DNA from 2 places in the Rossellomorea oryzaecorticis genome. Region 2 is predicted to be linked to the other one. Evidence: riboswitches for the same ligand, from Rfam matches in the RefSeq annotation. Region 2 holds a riboswitch; the other holds the start of a gene.
What was found. A riboswitch is a leader RNA that binds a small molecule or an ion and turns the genes downstream of it on or off. The one in region 2 is predicted to bind thiamine pyrophosphate.
Positions count from the first base shown of each region.

Region 1: another riboswitch for thiamine pyrophosphate. It lies ahead of tenA (thiaminase II); the one in region 2 lies ahead of thiT (energy-coupled thiamine transporter ThiT).

Region 1 covers NZ_JBJOSA010000005.1:13,185-20,623, forward strand. Annotated here, with positions in the region: gene ACKA06_RS07520 (exodeoxyribonuclease III) at 327-1,091, shown strand; gene ACKA06_RS07525 (branched-chain amino acid aminotransferase) at 1,114-1,578, shown strand; gene ACKA06_RS07530 (hypothetical protein) at 1,614-1,922, opposite strand; gene ACKA06_RS07535 (DUF6509 family protein) at 2,056-2,361, shown strand; gene ACKA06_RS07540 (hypothetical protein) at 2,531-2,728, shown strand; gene ACKA06_RS07545 (sensor histidine kinase) at 2,858-3,973, shown strand; gene ACKA06_RS07550 (response regulator transcription factor) at 3,975-4,574, shown strand; TPP riboswitch at 4,635-4,743, shown strand; gene tenA (thiaminase II) at 4,859-5,560, shown strand; gene ACKA06_RS07560 (ECF transporter S component) at 5,561-6,139, shown strand; gene ACKA06_RS07565 (ABC transporter ATP-binding protein) at 6,152-7,439, shown strand, end outside.
Region 2 covers NZ_JBJOSA010000001.1:363,676-371,114, forward strand. Annotated here, with positions in the region: gene ACKA06_RS01775 (beta-propeller domain-containing protein) at 1-1,055, opposite strand, end outside; gene ACKA06_RS01780 (threonine/serine exporter family protein) at 1,180-1,635, opposite strand; gene ACKA06_RS01785 (threonine/serine exporter family protein) at 1,667-2,428, opposite strand; gene thiT (energy-coupled thiamine transporter ThiT) at 2,547-3,143, opposite strand; TPP riboswitch at 3,212-3,316, opposite strand; gene ACKA06_RS01795 (hypothetical protein) at 3,402-3,701, opposite strand; gene ACKA06_RS01800 (thioredoxin family protein) at 3,949-4,308, opposite strand; gene ACKA06_RS01805 (general stress protein) at 4,421-4,744, shown strand; gene ACKA06_RS01810 (histidine phosphatase family protein) at 4,917-5,465, opposite strand; gene ACKA06_RS01815 (nuclease-related domain-containing protein) at 5,772-6,737, shown strand; gene ACKA06_RS01820 (ZIP family metal transporter) at 6,898-7,439, opposite strand, start outside.

The DNA of each region.
Region 1 (7,439 bases), on a different contig from region 2:
TTTTAAGAGATGCGTGTGGCTTAATTCATGTGCCTAAGCCCAGCAGCTGGACAGTTCTTTCCCTGAATATGAAGAAGGTGGATAACGGGAGCCCGAGGAAAGTAAAGTTTTGTCCGGAAATCAAAAATGGGATCAAAGAAGTTGAGAAGTCTAAATCACTTCGCTCATTCCTTACACCAAGCATTGTATATCGAGAAAATATCGATATTATTCTAAAATAATAAACAATTTACTCTATATTATTTTAGAATAATAATAGATTTATAGCCTGTTATGTTACGATAACAGCAGAGAAATGAATAGAAAAAGGAGATTTTCAAACTACAATGAAATTAGTTTCGTGGAATGTAAATGGAATAAGAGCCTGTGTAAAAAAAGGATTCCTGGATTACTTTAAGGAAGTCAATGCAGATATTTTCTGTATCCAGGAAACGAAACTCCAGGAGGGGCAAATCGACCTGGAGCTGCCGGGGTATGAACAATACTGGAATTACGCTGAACGGAAAGGATACTCGGGAACGGCTGTTTTCACTAAAAAGAAGCCCCTCTCAGTATCATATAGTTTACAGGAGGGGGAAACTGAGCCTGAGGGCAGGATCATCACCTGTGAGTTTGAACGCTTCTATCTTGTAAATGTATACACGCCAAATTCAAAAAGAGATTTGTCGAGACTGGATGAAAGACTGCAATGGGAAGATTCGCTCCGGGATTATCTGATGGAACTTGATCGGACAAAGCCAGTGATCCTCTGCGGGGATCTGAATGTCGCGCATAAAGAGATAGATCTTAAGAATGACCGCGCAAACCGTGGTAATTCCGGGTTCACGGATGTGGAGCGAGGTAAGATGACTCTGTTTCTTGAATCAGGTTTTGTCGATACATTCAGGTATTTATATCCTGACAAAGATGAATCCTATACATGGTGGAGCTATATGAGCAAGGTCAGGGAAAGGAACATTGGATGGCGCATCGATTATTTTATTATGTCAGAGCGAATGTCTGTTAGTATAAAAGATGCAGACATTCATTGTACAATATTGGGCAGCGATCATTGTCCTGTATACTTGGAGTTGGACGAGACAATTAATTAACTGAATGAAGCGAGGAATATGTATGGGAAATGACAAATTGAAATTTGAGACACTTAAAGTCGAATTATGTAATAAAGAGACCGATGAATTGATAAGACAGGTATCTTCTTCATTTTTGGAGGAGGCTTTGGAGTACCTGAAATCTAATGAAAATGAATACATTTTCATTGAGTCAGATGAGTTCGATAAGATTAAGATTGACGGACTGTCAATGGAACTTGATGACCTGTTCGGCCATTACGATGCCATGTTCGGGTTGAAGCTGCAAAAGAAGTACAGAGAAGAGATCGTCTCCTTCTTCGAAAGTACGCTGCATGGGAAGAAGGGATATAATCTTCTTTTTAACGGAGAAGACGGCTTGTGGGATGTGAATCTTTCCATTAATGATCTTCCTTCTTATCATAGTAATATGACGTTGAAGGAAGCGGTTGAAGAGGTTTATTCGTATCTTTCTGGACTGCTTGAAAAAGTTTCAGGAAAAAAGTAAGCACCCCGATCACTTTTCGAGGTGCAGCTGGTGAATTATCTCTTCTGATCCCTTACCCTTGCCATTTCCTCTGATACCACAATGGCAAGGTCTGTATTGCCAAATAAGGAGAGTACGCCCAACAGGGTCGAGTCGGCGATTTCTTCGGATTCCTCCTTCGGCACAGTCAGGTCGATTCCCTGCTTAAGTGCAGGGTTTGCCGCTTGTTCAGGATAGGCCTTTTTATAGAGGTCTGCAGGGTTAAGGTCATTATTTACGCACCACTGCGCAAACACAAGAATCATCATGTTTTCGTCTTTCTGATAGTTTGAAATGATCTTGTCTTCAAGTTCTTTATTGTTCATTTTAGTCGCTCCTTAAAGATACTGTCGACTATCATTATATCGAAGGACAGGAGCAAATCCTATTAAAAAACATGAGTGGGACATCATGGTTTTCTTTTACTATGATCCAGTGTATAATTGAGGGATATGCGAAGTGAAAGGAAGATATTTTTTAATGATCATTACTGGCCATACTATGGAAGAACTTAAAGATCCAACAGGTATCTTAAGCGGCAGCCGCCATGAAATGATGCTGGCGATTGAAGTCCCTGAAGACGATGAAATGTATTCAGAGTCCGGGTTATATATAAAAGCCATCTTTGTTCAAGACGGAGATGAGTCACGTATTGCACAATATCAAATCATTGAAAGAGACTCTGAATCCATTCTCGATTTTGAATTGGAAGAAGATGAAGAAGCCCAACTTCTGCAATATTGCAAAGAAGCTGTGACCAATTGACTGTAAACATCTTATCTTTTCTGGATAAGATGTTTTTTTATGCAAAAAAAGATTTAATACATCAAACTGCTGAAAACATTGTCGGAATAGGATGTATCATAATGAAAGAGTATGCTATAATGATGCTATCAATTGATAGCACATCGTTTTTTGGAGGGTTAAACACTTTATGAGCACCAATGATAGAATCCAGCTTAACGTCAGGGTCGACAAAGAAACAGCTCAACAATTGGACGAAATTGTTGAATATTACCAGGAAAAAGCGAAGATTGGCAGAATATACAAAGGTGACGTTCTTACAGATATCATCAAAAAATCCCATGAACTTATGTTAAAACAAATCGCCATCCAAAACCGCAAATACTAAAAGTCATGTTGAAGAGCATATACATCCCAATTGTATACGCTCTTCATTTATCACTTCAATGACGGATATGGTAAGATAACAACAAACATTCATACGAACGGGGTATTGATCGTGCAGCTTCCGGATAAATTGATTAAAATTCAAAAGAGCTCAGGTATTTCACCTTATATTTGGAGTATCATAAGCATTCTCCCTTTTTACTTTATCTTTCAATCATCTTCTTCAATTGAAATCATAGTCGGCATAACACTGACGATATTATTCTTTATTTTCTTACGGCTTGCTTTCCTATCAAAAAATTGGCCGGTGTATGTGTGGACATCATTATTAATTGCCATTTCCATCACGATGACCATTCAGTTTAATTTTATTTATTTTGCATTTTACATAGCTTACTATAACGGGAATATAAAAAATCGAATCGCTTTCTTGACGCTGTATGTTATTCACCTTGTACTTACAACTGCATCGATCAACTATAAATTCGTTGAACAGGCAGCTCTCTTTCTTTCCCAAATACCGTTCATCCTGATTATCTGGATCAGTGTAATCCTGCTTCCTTTCAACATATACAATCGCAACAAACAAGGTTGGCTTGAAGAAAAGCTGGAAGATGCGAATAAACGGATATCAGAACTTGTCAAACAAGAGGAAAGACAGCGGATAGCAAGGGATCTGCATGATACGTTAGGGCAAAAGCTGTCCCTCATAGGTTTAAAAAGTGACTTGGCTCGGAAACTGATTCACAAAGATCCCGAACAGGCAAAAGAAGAGTTGAAAGATGTGCAGCAAACAGCGAGGACAGCACTTTCTGAGGTTAGGACGATGGTCTCACAAATGCGCGGGATTCGTCTGGAAGATGAAATGGTCAGAATCAAACAGATCCTTAAAGCGGCAGATATTGAATTGATCATAGATGAAGAAACCCCTATACCAGCCACATCACTCTTTCTTGAAAATATATTGAGCATGTGCCTGAAAGAAGCCGTCACAAACGTCGTGAAACACAGCAAGGCGGATTTATGTGAAATAACCATCGAAGATCATGACAATGAACTGACGATAAAGGTAAAAGACAATGGCATCGGTCTCAGCAAGGATAAAGACTTGTCGAGAGGCTGCGGATTAAGAGGGATGGAGGAGCGTCTGGACTTTGTAAACGGGACGCTCGATATCATTTCCGATAAAGGCACGATACTGATCATGAGAGTGCCAAAAGTAATCAAGCAGATAGGGAGGGATTAAGATGATTCGCATCGTAATCGCAGAAGATCAGCGCATGATGCTCGGCGCTTTGGGATCATTGCTTGATTTGGAAGATGACCTTGAAGTAGTGGGGAAGGCGAGCAATGGGGAAGAAGCGATTTCCCTCGTCCGCCGACTGAAGCCTGATATATGTATGATGGATATTGAAATGCCCGAGAAAACAGGGCTTGAAGCAGCGGAAGAATTAAAAGGGGAAGAATGCAAAGTCATCATTCTGACGACATTTGCCCGTTCCGGTTACTTTCAGCGGGCAATCAAAGCCGGGGTTAAAGGCTATTTATTGAAGGACAGCCCCAGTGAAGAGCTGGCAACCTCCATTCGACTTGTCATGCAGGGGAAAAGAATGTATGCCCCTGAATTGATGGATGATATGTACAGTGAAGAGAATCCTTTGACTGACCGGGAGAAAGAGGTGCTGGAATTGGTGGCAGATGGAAAAAACACAAAAGAAATCGCCGATGAACTCCAATTGAAGACAGGAACGGTACGTAACTACATTTCCACCATCCTTGATAAGCTCGAAGTGAAAAATCGCATTGAAGCCATTACACATTCCAAAGAAAAAGGCTGGTTCAAGTAAAAAAAGATTGACAAGAAATATATTCATGTTACGATAACATCGAATTCAAAATTTCATATGACGATCCACTAGGGGTGCCTTTCATGAAGGCTGAGATTAAAGTGTGACTTTAAGACCCTTTGAACCTGATCTGGTTGAGACCAGCGTAGGGAAGTGGTGTTTGAAGGTTACATATTATTTTGGTGTGATGCCTTTTCAAGCCACTTTCTGTTCGCTTTTTGCGTATGGAAAGTGGCTTTTTATTTTTCCCTGAGATGGGTCGTCGTGGAAAAGGAGAGTCTATGATGACATTTTCAAATGAATTAAGGAAAGAAGTCGATGAGGTCTGGGAGGCGAGCTTTAATCACCCGTTTGTAAGAGGGATCGGGGACGGTACGCTGCCGCTCGACAACTTCCGTTACTACATCCTGCAGGATGCGTATTATTTATCTCACTTTTCAAGGGTCCAATCATTGGGAGCTGCCAAAGCACCAGATTTACATACGACATCAAGAATGGCAGCTCACGCACAGGGAACGAATGAAGCAGAATTATCCCTGCATGAAACATTCTCTGTTCAACTTGGTATTACAGAGGAGGAAAAGAAACGATTCAAGCCTTCTCCGACCGCCTACGCTTATACTTCCCATATGTACAGGGCAGCACAATTCGGAGGGCTAAAAGAAATTCTCGCTGCAATCCTGCCCTGTTATTGGCTTTACCATGAAGTCGGGGAGCGCCTTAACATGTTTACTCCTGATGAACCGATTTATAAGGAATGGATTTCAGCTTATGGCGGTGAATGGTTCGGAGAGCTGGTGAAAGAGCAAATCAATCGGTTGGATCAGCTGGCTGAAAAAGCATCTGAGGAAGAAAAAGCTTTGATGAAAGAGCTATTTATGATCAGCAGTATATATGAGCTCCAATTCTGGGAAATGGCCTACTCCATGGAAGAATGGCCATTTGAATACCACCTCATGAAAAATACAGGAAAGCAGGTGAAGTAAATGGCAAAGCTGAAATTGACGGACATTTTGGTCACGGTTGTCATCTCGATCGGATTCGGTATTATTTACAAAGTCTGGGGCCCTTTATACAACATGATAAAGCCATTTGGCCTGCACGCAGATCAACTCATCTATGGGATGTGGTTCATGGCAGCAACGGTTGCATTCTTGATCATCCGTAAGCCTGGCGTCGCCCTGCTCGCCGAGATTGCGGCTTCATCCGGTGAATTTCTAATGGGATCGGAATGGGGACTTGAGGTCCTCCTTTTCGGGGTTGTGCAGGGGTTATTTGCTGAGGCGGTATTCTTTGTTACTAAGTATAAACGAAACAGCCTGTTCATCATTAGTCTCGCTGCTGTGATGTCAGCATTTGGATCGATCTTAATGGATAGTTACAAAGGCTATATAGGAGATCTGGCTGTATGGAATCTGCTTTTATTCCTGGGGGCAAGATTACTTGGTTCGATATTGATATCTGGAATGGGGGCTTTCTATCTTGTGAAGGCCCTGGAACGAACGGGTGTGACAAGCCTTGTGAGACCTGCAGAAAAAGAAGATTACGAAGCTCTTGACAGATAGGTGTGAGTCGCAGTGGAGATCAAGAAATTAAGGTTGAAGTTTCAGGGAGAAAAGCAATTACTGTTTAAAGATTTATCACTTTCGATCGGTCAGGGGGAGAAGGTCCTTCTCCTCGGTCCTTCCGGATGCGGAAAATCAACGCTGCTTAACGTATGTGCGGGGCTGATCCCCCATTCGTATGAAGTGCCGATGAAAGTATCATCCATTTCATATCCTTCCTCCTGGGGTTATGTGTTCCAAGATCCGGACGCGCAGTTTTGCATGCCTTATGTGGACGAGGAGATGGCATTCGTCCTTGAAAATCTGAATGTACCGAGAGAAAATATGGATGAAATCATTCAGGAACTGCTTCAAAAAGTGGGTTTGAACTTTCAGAACCCCCATATCAAGATTTCTGATCTGTCTGGAGGGATGAAGCAAAGGCTGGCCATCGCTGCGGTCCTTGCGATGGAGCCGGATACACTTTTTTTGGATGAACCGACCGCTTTAGTGGATCAGGAAGGAACAAAGGAAATTTGGAACACAATCAAAAGGATCAGTAAGGAAAAAACGGTGGTCATCGTTGAACATAAGCTGGATCAGGTTGTCGAATTGATCGACCGGATCATCCTCTTCAACAAGTTTGGAGAAGTGATTGCAGATGGAAAGACAGAAAAAGTCCTTACAGAACATTATGAGACCATCAAGAAGGATGGCGTCTGGTATCCGGGCGCACGTAAAGACTACTTAAGATCATTCAAGAGGAAAAGGCATATCTTTTCGGATGAAACAGCGTTAGAAATAGAGCATTTTAAAGGATATCTGAATAAGACTCCAAAAATAACGGTTGAACATGCTTCTGCAAACAGAGGTCAATGGATTTCTATCCTTGGAAGAAACGGAGCCGGAAAATCAACCTTTCTCCATGGACTGATGCAATTCATTAAAACAACTGGAAGATACGAGTTATTTGGCCTTAATAAAACCAAAGAGAATATACTTGAACATTGTTCATTTGTTTTTCAGAACCCCGAATTTCAATTTGTTGCAAATACCGCATATGACGAAATCGCCTTCAGCATCAAGCTGAAAAAAATCAGCGGGGCTGAGCTGGATCAAAGGACAGGGGAGATGCTGGAACGGTTCAATTTGAAAGAATGCAGCCATTTGCATCCGTTTCAGTTATCCATGGGGCAAAAGAGACGATTGAGTGTCGCGGCTTCCATTCTGATCAGCCAGGATGTCATTCTTCTGGATGAACCTACTTTCGGTCAGGATGCAGTGAATACGTTTCAATTACTGCATATGCTGAAAGAGCTGC
Region 2 (7,439 bases):
AGTTTTTCACCGGATTCACTATCCATCACCCTCGGTCTCAAATCGATATCTGAATTCTTGTCGGCCATCCAATAATCGGGATATAAATTGGCAATAAAATAAATGTTCTCTCCTATTTTCCTGGACGTCATATAATGCCCTTCCACTTCTACCTTCCGTTCAAATACCGGCTTATCTTTATCTGAGATATCATAAACCATCGCAAATGCTGAGCCTTGTACCGGGCGGCGGATGATGTCTTCAGCTGCTTTGGGCTCAACGTAATGAGTCCAGCTGTCACCAATCACCACCACCTTGTCCCTGTCCAGGAATAAATGCCGGGGATTGATATTTTCTTTGAAGGGCACTTTAGAGACAACCTCCATGCTGTCAGCCGGAACTGCCTTAGAGATGACAAGTTCCCCGTTTTTCACCTGATAGATATATGTCCCATCTGTTTTGACGATATCCCCTTCATCCACACCCTGAACCTGGTTATTCGTTTCCGAGTGGGCTGATCCGGAACTTTCCCCGGATGCCGCCTTGTCTTCAGATGATTCGGTCCTGCTGTTGCGGAAAAGGCTGAACTCTGCTTTTTGCTGTGCTTTTTGTCTTTTTACGATGGTTTTAAAATAATTGGTTAATTCTTTGGTTGAATCGAATGCAGGCAGGGTTTCCGTAACGGCAAAGGTCAAATTCGTGTCTCCACTGTAGGAAAATCCCATTTTCGTCTTGAGGCCGGAGGTGACTGAAAGAGTGAAATGGCGGGGCTCATCCGGATAACCGCCGGCCGGGGGCTCGATATATAGAGTTTTAAGATCATCGTCGAGTTTGAATGAAACGTTGACTTTACGGCCATCGGAATCCTTGACTGAAATATTTTTCGAATTGACGGTACTTTTCCTGACCGGGGCCGAGAACTGAAGGCTCCACGGATTTCCCTCCATCACCATCAGCTTTCCATCAATACTTCCCTCTGCCATGACCGATGGCTTTTGCAGATAAATATAAAGTCCAGAAGCAGCACACAACACGATTCCCGCAAGGATTAAGAGATAGAAATAGGGTTTCTTCATATGGTTGACCCACCTTTATGTTCTATTTTCACATTAGACGGATAAGGTGGAAGAAAGTTACAGGACAAGCTCACGGATAATTCTCCATAAAAAAAAGACCCTGTACCCAAGGTCATTTTAATGTCTATCTCATTCTCCGAGCACTTGCATTGAACCTGGCATTGCGTATGATTTGGTTGATGACCTCCGAAAAGATAAGCCCGACCGCGATCGAACCCGAAATCATAAACGCCTTTGCGGCAAGGGTGATTGCCGCATTGTAGTCATTTTCCACGAAGTTTCTCATGGCATCATAAGCAAGGCCGCCCGGCACAAGGGGGATGATCCCTGCCACACTGAAGATGATGACAGGTGTTTTATACATTTTAGCAAAGAACTGGCTGATGACCGCTACAACAAATGACGCGAGCAGCGTGGCGAGGACCGCATCCGTTTCATTCAGAAACATCAGCATATAGATGACCCAGCCGAGCATTCCGACGATCCCGCACTTGAACAGGGACTTTTTCGGAGCATTAAAAATGATGCCGAATGCTGCAGCGGCGATGAAACTGGTAATCAGATGGTTGATGATGAACATCCCTATTCACTCCTTTTAATCATGTTCGGCACTATATGATGGTGAATACCACCGCGATGCCTGTCCCGATCGCAAACGCGGTCAAAAACGCTTCCGCCCCTTTAGATAATCCCGACACCAGATGGCCTGCCATCAGGTCGCGGACGGCATTTGTGATCAGAAGCCCGGGTACAAGCGGCATGACCGAACCGATGATGATTTTATCCAGCTCCTGTCCCGCCCCGAAGTGGACAAACATAAAGGATAGAATCCCGATAATGAACGACGCAAGGAACTCTGCAAAGAATTTAATCGGTACGAACCGATGCAAATACACGACACTCATATAGCCGGCACCTCCCGTAATGAACGCTGGGATAAAATCATCCCATCTTCCAAGGAACATAATCAGAAAACATCCGCTCGCGATTGATGCGGCAAAAACCTGAACCAAAAAGGAATAGGAATGATCCGATTTCTCAAGTTCCTCCAGCTCGCTGTAAGCCTCTTCTATGCTGTATAAGCCCTCGCTGATCTTCCTTGAAATCCCGTTCACAAGGGTGACTTTTTCAAGATCGGTCGACCGCTCATTGATGCGGATCAGCTTGGTTTTGGTCGGTTCATCCGTTTCGATGGAAAAGATGATCCCGGTCGGTGTCACATAGCTGTGCGATTCTTTGATCCCGTAGGAAGCCGCAATCCTCATCATCGTATCCTCGACCCGATACGTTTCCGCCCCGCTCTGCAGCATGATCTTTCCTGCCAGCAGACAAACTTCCATTATGTCATACCTTCTTATCATTTTTGCTTCCATAAGATCTCTCCATGCGCATTTTTTGAATAGGTATAGTTTATAGGATAAGTGTGCCTCTAAGCAATGAAGACATGAAAAAACCGACCCCGGATTTGGGATCGGCTGGCCTTACACGTATTTATGAAGCTTTCCGCTGATCATGCTGTGCATTCACACCCTGCCTGATCAGGCGCGGAGCAGTGGCACTCAAGAGGACAAGCACGATTGAACACAACACTGCCGAACCGAGCATCGTCACCCCGTTTGCAAAAAGTGAGAACAGGACCGGCGACATGCCTTCCGGCGCATACTCTTTAAAGAAAATGAAGCCGGCGATGAAATGCCAGAAATAACGGGCCGCACTTCCAAGTACGGTTGCCGCGATAATCCAGGCATACACCTTGGATTTATTTTCGGAACGCAGTGACTGCTGGATGCGGTTGACAAAGACACCCGCAAATCCAATGAACGTGAAGGCAATGAAATACTCAATGATCATTTGAACAGGTGTGACAATCCACGCATTGCCGAGCGCCACCTGCAGGACACCCCACACAAATCCGGCCAGCAGGCTCGCTTTCACCCCTCTTCGGAATGCCAGGATGAAGATAGGCACCATCGAGAACGAAATGGAAATACTCGGCGAAAGATCAATCGACGGCAGCAGGTCCAGAATCAACGCAAATGCAGCCATCAATGCAGCTTCGATCATGACGACCAAACTTAAAGATTTCATAAAAAAAATCTCCCCTTTTTTAAAACGAAACCATAAGGGAGAGTCAGTCAATTCAAATAGGCATAGTGATCCTATATCATCCACATTCCTACGCTAGTACTAACTAACAGGTTCAAAGGGTCAGAACAGGCAGTGCCGTTCACTCTCAGCAAATCGCTCCCCTTGTGGTCACGTTTATTAAATTATAATTCAGTACGTATTATACACGAAAACATCCAATAGTAAAAGAAATTGCGGACATGAAATTGAAGGAAACGATCAAGGACTTTCATTAAGCGGATCGTGCAGGATGATAACCGGCATCGACTTAGGGGCAACCATGAAACCATAGACTCTGCCTTCTTTATCTTTATAGGCAACCGAGTAATCGCCGAATTGCGGAGAAAACTCCACGTCTTCGTATTCAAGGTCGAGATGGTTATACTTCCATCCCACATAAAGTTTGGTGGCCGCTCGGGCAGTAAAGTGTTGAACAAACGTAATCTGGTTGGCAGCGATAAATAGAATAATAGCAGCAACTGAAATGGTAACTTTACTTGCTCTGGACAACCTCAGCATCCATTCCCTCCTTCCTACGGAAATAATTCTGAATCTTCCGTGTATTATCTCTATTATATACCTATTCAGCAGGACATGACAAAAGAGCTACTTTTTGAACTGTTTTTAGAATAAGCATGCAGTGTCACTATTACTGACAGGACGGGGCTGCCACGAGGAGGCAGCCCTCCAGAATAATCTTAAACGATCGTTTAACTCCCTCATCCCTTGCAGCGCAAGGACCCGGTTCTTTTAATCAAACGTTTGTTTAATCTTCAAGAGCGGAGATCATCCTCGATAATCCGCTGTCCAGTTCATCGATCGGGACAAATCGGGCCTTCCTCATCATCTCTTTCCCTTCGATAAACACAATCAAAACAGGTACGGTGAAAATAGAATACTCTCCTGCAATCTCAGGAACTTCTTCCGCATCCGCATGTACAGCTTTTATGCTTGGATACTTTTTCAACACTTCTTCCACCTGCGGCAGCAAAGCATGACACACAGAGCAATTCGGCCGTGAAATATATAAAAGCACCATTTTTTCTGAATGTATCGTATTCTTTATTTCTTCAAGGGTATGCTGCTCTTTCACCTTCCATCCCTTCCTTTCTGTATAAACTGATATGGTTAACTATTCCCCATTCTGCCCTTCTGAAATCGCGAGGCGGCCATGTTTATCTTTTTACAAAACGGGAAAAGAACGACTGTAAACGAAAATGACTATGGAGGAGATTCACTTGAAACCAACTGTTAAGGAATTCTACAATGATAAGGAACTGATTTCTGAAGTTGAAAAATTATCTTCTCAAGGCATAAGCAAAAAGAACCTATATGTACTATCACATGACGATGACCGCACAGAGCGTGTGGCCGACAATGCGAACGCGAATGAAATCGGCGCAAGGGAAACGGGCATCGGTACAGCTGTCGGAAATATGATCTTAAGCAAAGGCGACGAACTGCGCAACCAGCTTCAGGAGATGGGCTTTTCCAAAGAGGAAGCCGATCAGTACGAAGAAAAGCTGGATGAAGGCAAGATTTTGCTGTTGGTTCAGGATTGATTTTTGGCGCGAAAATTCTAGGCGTCACAACGGCCTAGCTGATCCTGCTTGATAAATCGATTCCTTGAACGGCCCGGCTGTTTTGATTTGAGTGTTTAGACTCTGTGAAGCGTCTCCGGGGTCCGCGTGATATAGTTAATAATGAACAAAAGGATGAGCCCGCGGGTTGGGATCATCCTTTTTCATTTTCTTTTTCAAAAAGGTAGACCACACCATTTTGCGGCCTTCTGAATGCAGGACCCGAAAACCCGCGCCTGATCAGTTCCTTTCTCATGAACATCATCACTCCGCCGTGCCCTACAATCAATACGTCCTGATTCTCTGAGATGACCCTGTCTAAGACTTTATTTATCTTTTCCAGAACCTCTTTCTTGCTTACAGCCTGCGACGGATGGTTGAACCACCAAGCCAGGCGGATGCCGAGCAAATGAATGAACAGCGGCAGCTTCAGCTTCGGAGGAAAGAGCGGTGATAACGGAACCTCCCTTAATTCATCCAGGAAAATGATATCCCTGTCGTAGATGCTGCGTGCCGTGATTTCTGCTCGCTGCATGCTGCTCGAATAGCAGGACTTCCATTCAATCCCGTTCAGATCCACATCATTTTCTTCTACATCTGAAGCTTCATATTCTTCCACCCACTTCATCAATTCAGCCGAGGACACGATTGAATTCGGATATCCCCTTTTTACTTTGTAGTGTCTGATTAGTCCTATTTTCATTGGGTGCTCCTTTTGGGGTTTTTGTAGTGAATATGTATGTTCCTTTTGGGTTTGGTTCGTATTGGTGTTTTCCGGCTTGTCACCCAGCCCCATAGTTGAGGTCGCATAGCATGGCCGACCTCTGTTAATTAGAATCATTCTTAAAGGATCATAAATTCGCAGAATGGAACATATTTCTCCAGAATGGAACATAAATCCTTAAAATGGATCATATCTACAATAATATTCCATTTATTACAAATTTAATAGAGGGATTTTCCCTCTCTATGGCGAATAAACCTATATCAACCTTTAAGGAGTGATGTTTTGATACTAAAAGAACGAACAATCCCGTTAAAAATACTGGAAAACGAAGCTTTATTGACGCGGCTCGCCCCCTTTCATGAAACAAAGCCCCTGATCGAGCTTGATTTGAAGAAAAGAAAGGCCGGCTACAACGGTGAAAAAGCCGTCGATTATCATTTGAGCTTCCTGACCGGGAAAAATTACTGGCTCTTCTTCGACATCCGCCTTCCCCTCGACCCCCACTACTTTCAAATCGATACCCTCCTGCTGACTCCTTACTACATCCTGGCTATTGAAGTGAAAAACGTCTCCGGAATCGTCAGGATCGACCCACAGATCAAACAATGTACAAGGATTTACAAAGACACACAAGAAGGATTTATCGATCCGATTTCCCAAGTCAGACGGCAAAAGCACTTCCTTCAAAAGTGGTTATCGCTTCATAAGATACCCCTGCTCCCCATCGAATACCTCGTCGTCATCAGCAATCCATCCACTACCATTGAGTATACCTCCCGCCCGGAAGCCCAATCTCCATATCTTAATATCATTCATTCTCAAAATGTCATCGACCGGATTATACAATTAAACCATCTCTACAAAACGAACACTTTGACAGATAAAACACTGAAAAAGATCAAGAAGCTCATTCTTACCCATCACGAAGATGCCCCTTCGAATTACTTGCAAACGTATAACCTTACGAAGGAGGAAATCCTCCCGGGGGTCCAATGTGAACATTGCGGAAACTTCCCGATGATAAGAATCAGTAAATCCTGGCTATGTCCAAAATGTTCTAAGCAGTCCCCATCTGGTCACCTGAAAGCCATTGAAGATTATTTCCTTTTGGTAAACAGTAAAATGACAAACAATGAATTAAGACGCTTCCTTTGCCTTCCTTCCCGTAAAGTGGCCTTTCATATCCTTCAGAATTCCGGCTTGATCCCTCATGGTAAAGGTAAAGGAGCTTTTTACACAAAACCCTAAGAAACGTCATATCTCCTTACACCCAACAAACCCTCCATGATCTATTGCTGCAGTCCGTTTAGTAAACACCTCAAGGGTCCACCTTGCTGATGACATTTCTTAAACCATAAAAAAGGCGTGCAGCCCAACCTGCACACCTCATTAACAAACTATAATTAATTCACCCCAACGAAACATCCAAAATCATCATCACAACAAACCCGGCCATCAGACCCAGCGTTGCCAGGTCGGTGCTTCCGGAGGATTGTGATTCGGGGATGAGCTCTTCGACGACGACGAAGATCATCGCTCCTGCCGCGAATGCCAGTGCATAGGGCAGGATGGGCTGGACAAGGATGACGGCGGCCGCCCCGAGGACGGCTGAGATCGGCTCCACGATGGCAGAAAGCTGGCCGTAATTGAAAGCACGCGCACGTGACATTCCTTCTCCCCGTAATGGGATTGAGAGCGCAGCCCCCTCGGGCATATTCTGGATTCCGATTCCGATTGCAAGACCGAGGGCTCCGATTACCGTTGCATCACCGATTCCGAGCGCCGCAGCCCCGAAGGCGACACCGATGGCCAGGCCTTCAGGGATGTTGTGAAGAGTGATGGCCAGGAACAAGAGCGTCGATTTCTTGAACTTCGTCTGCGGTCCTTCCGCCTTATCCTGGGCATTACCGAGATGAAGATGGGGAACCACGAAGTCAAGAAGCCTGATAA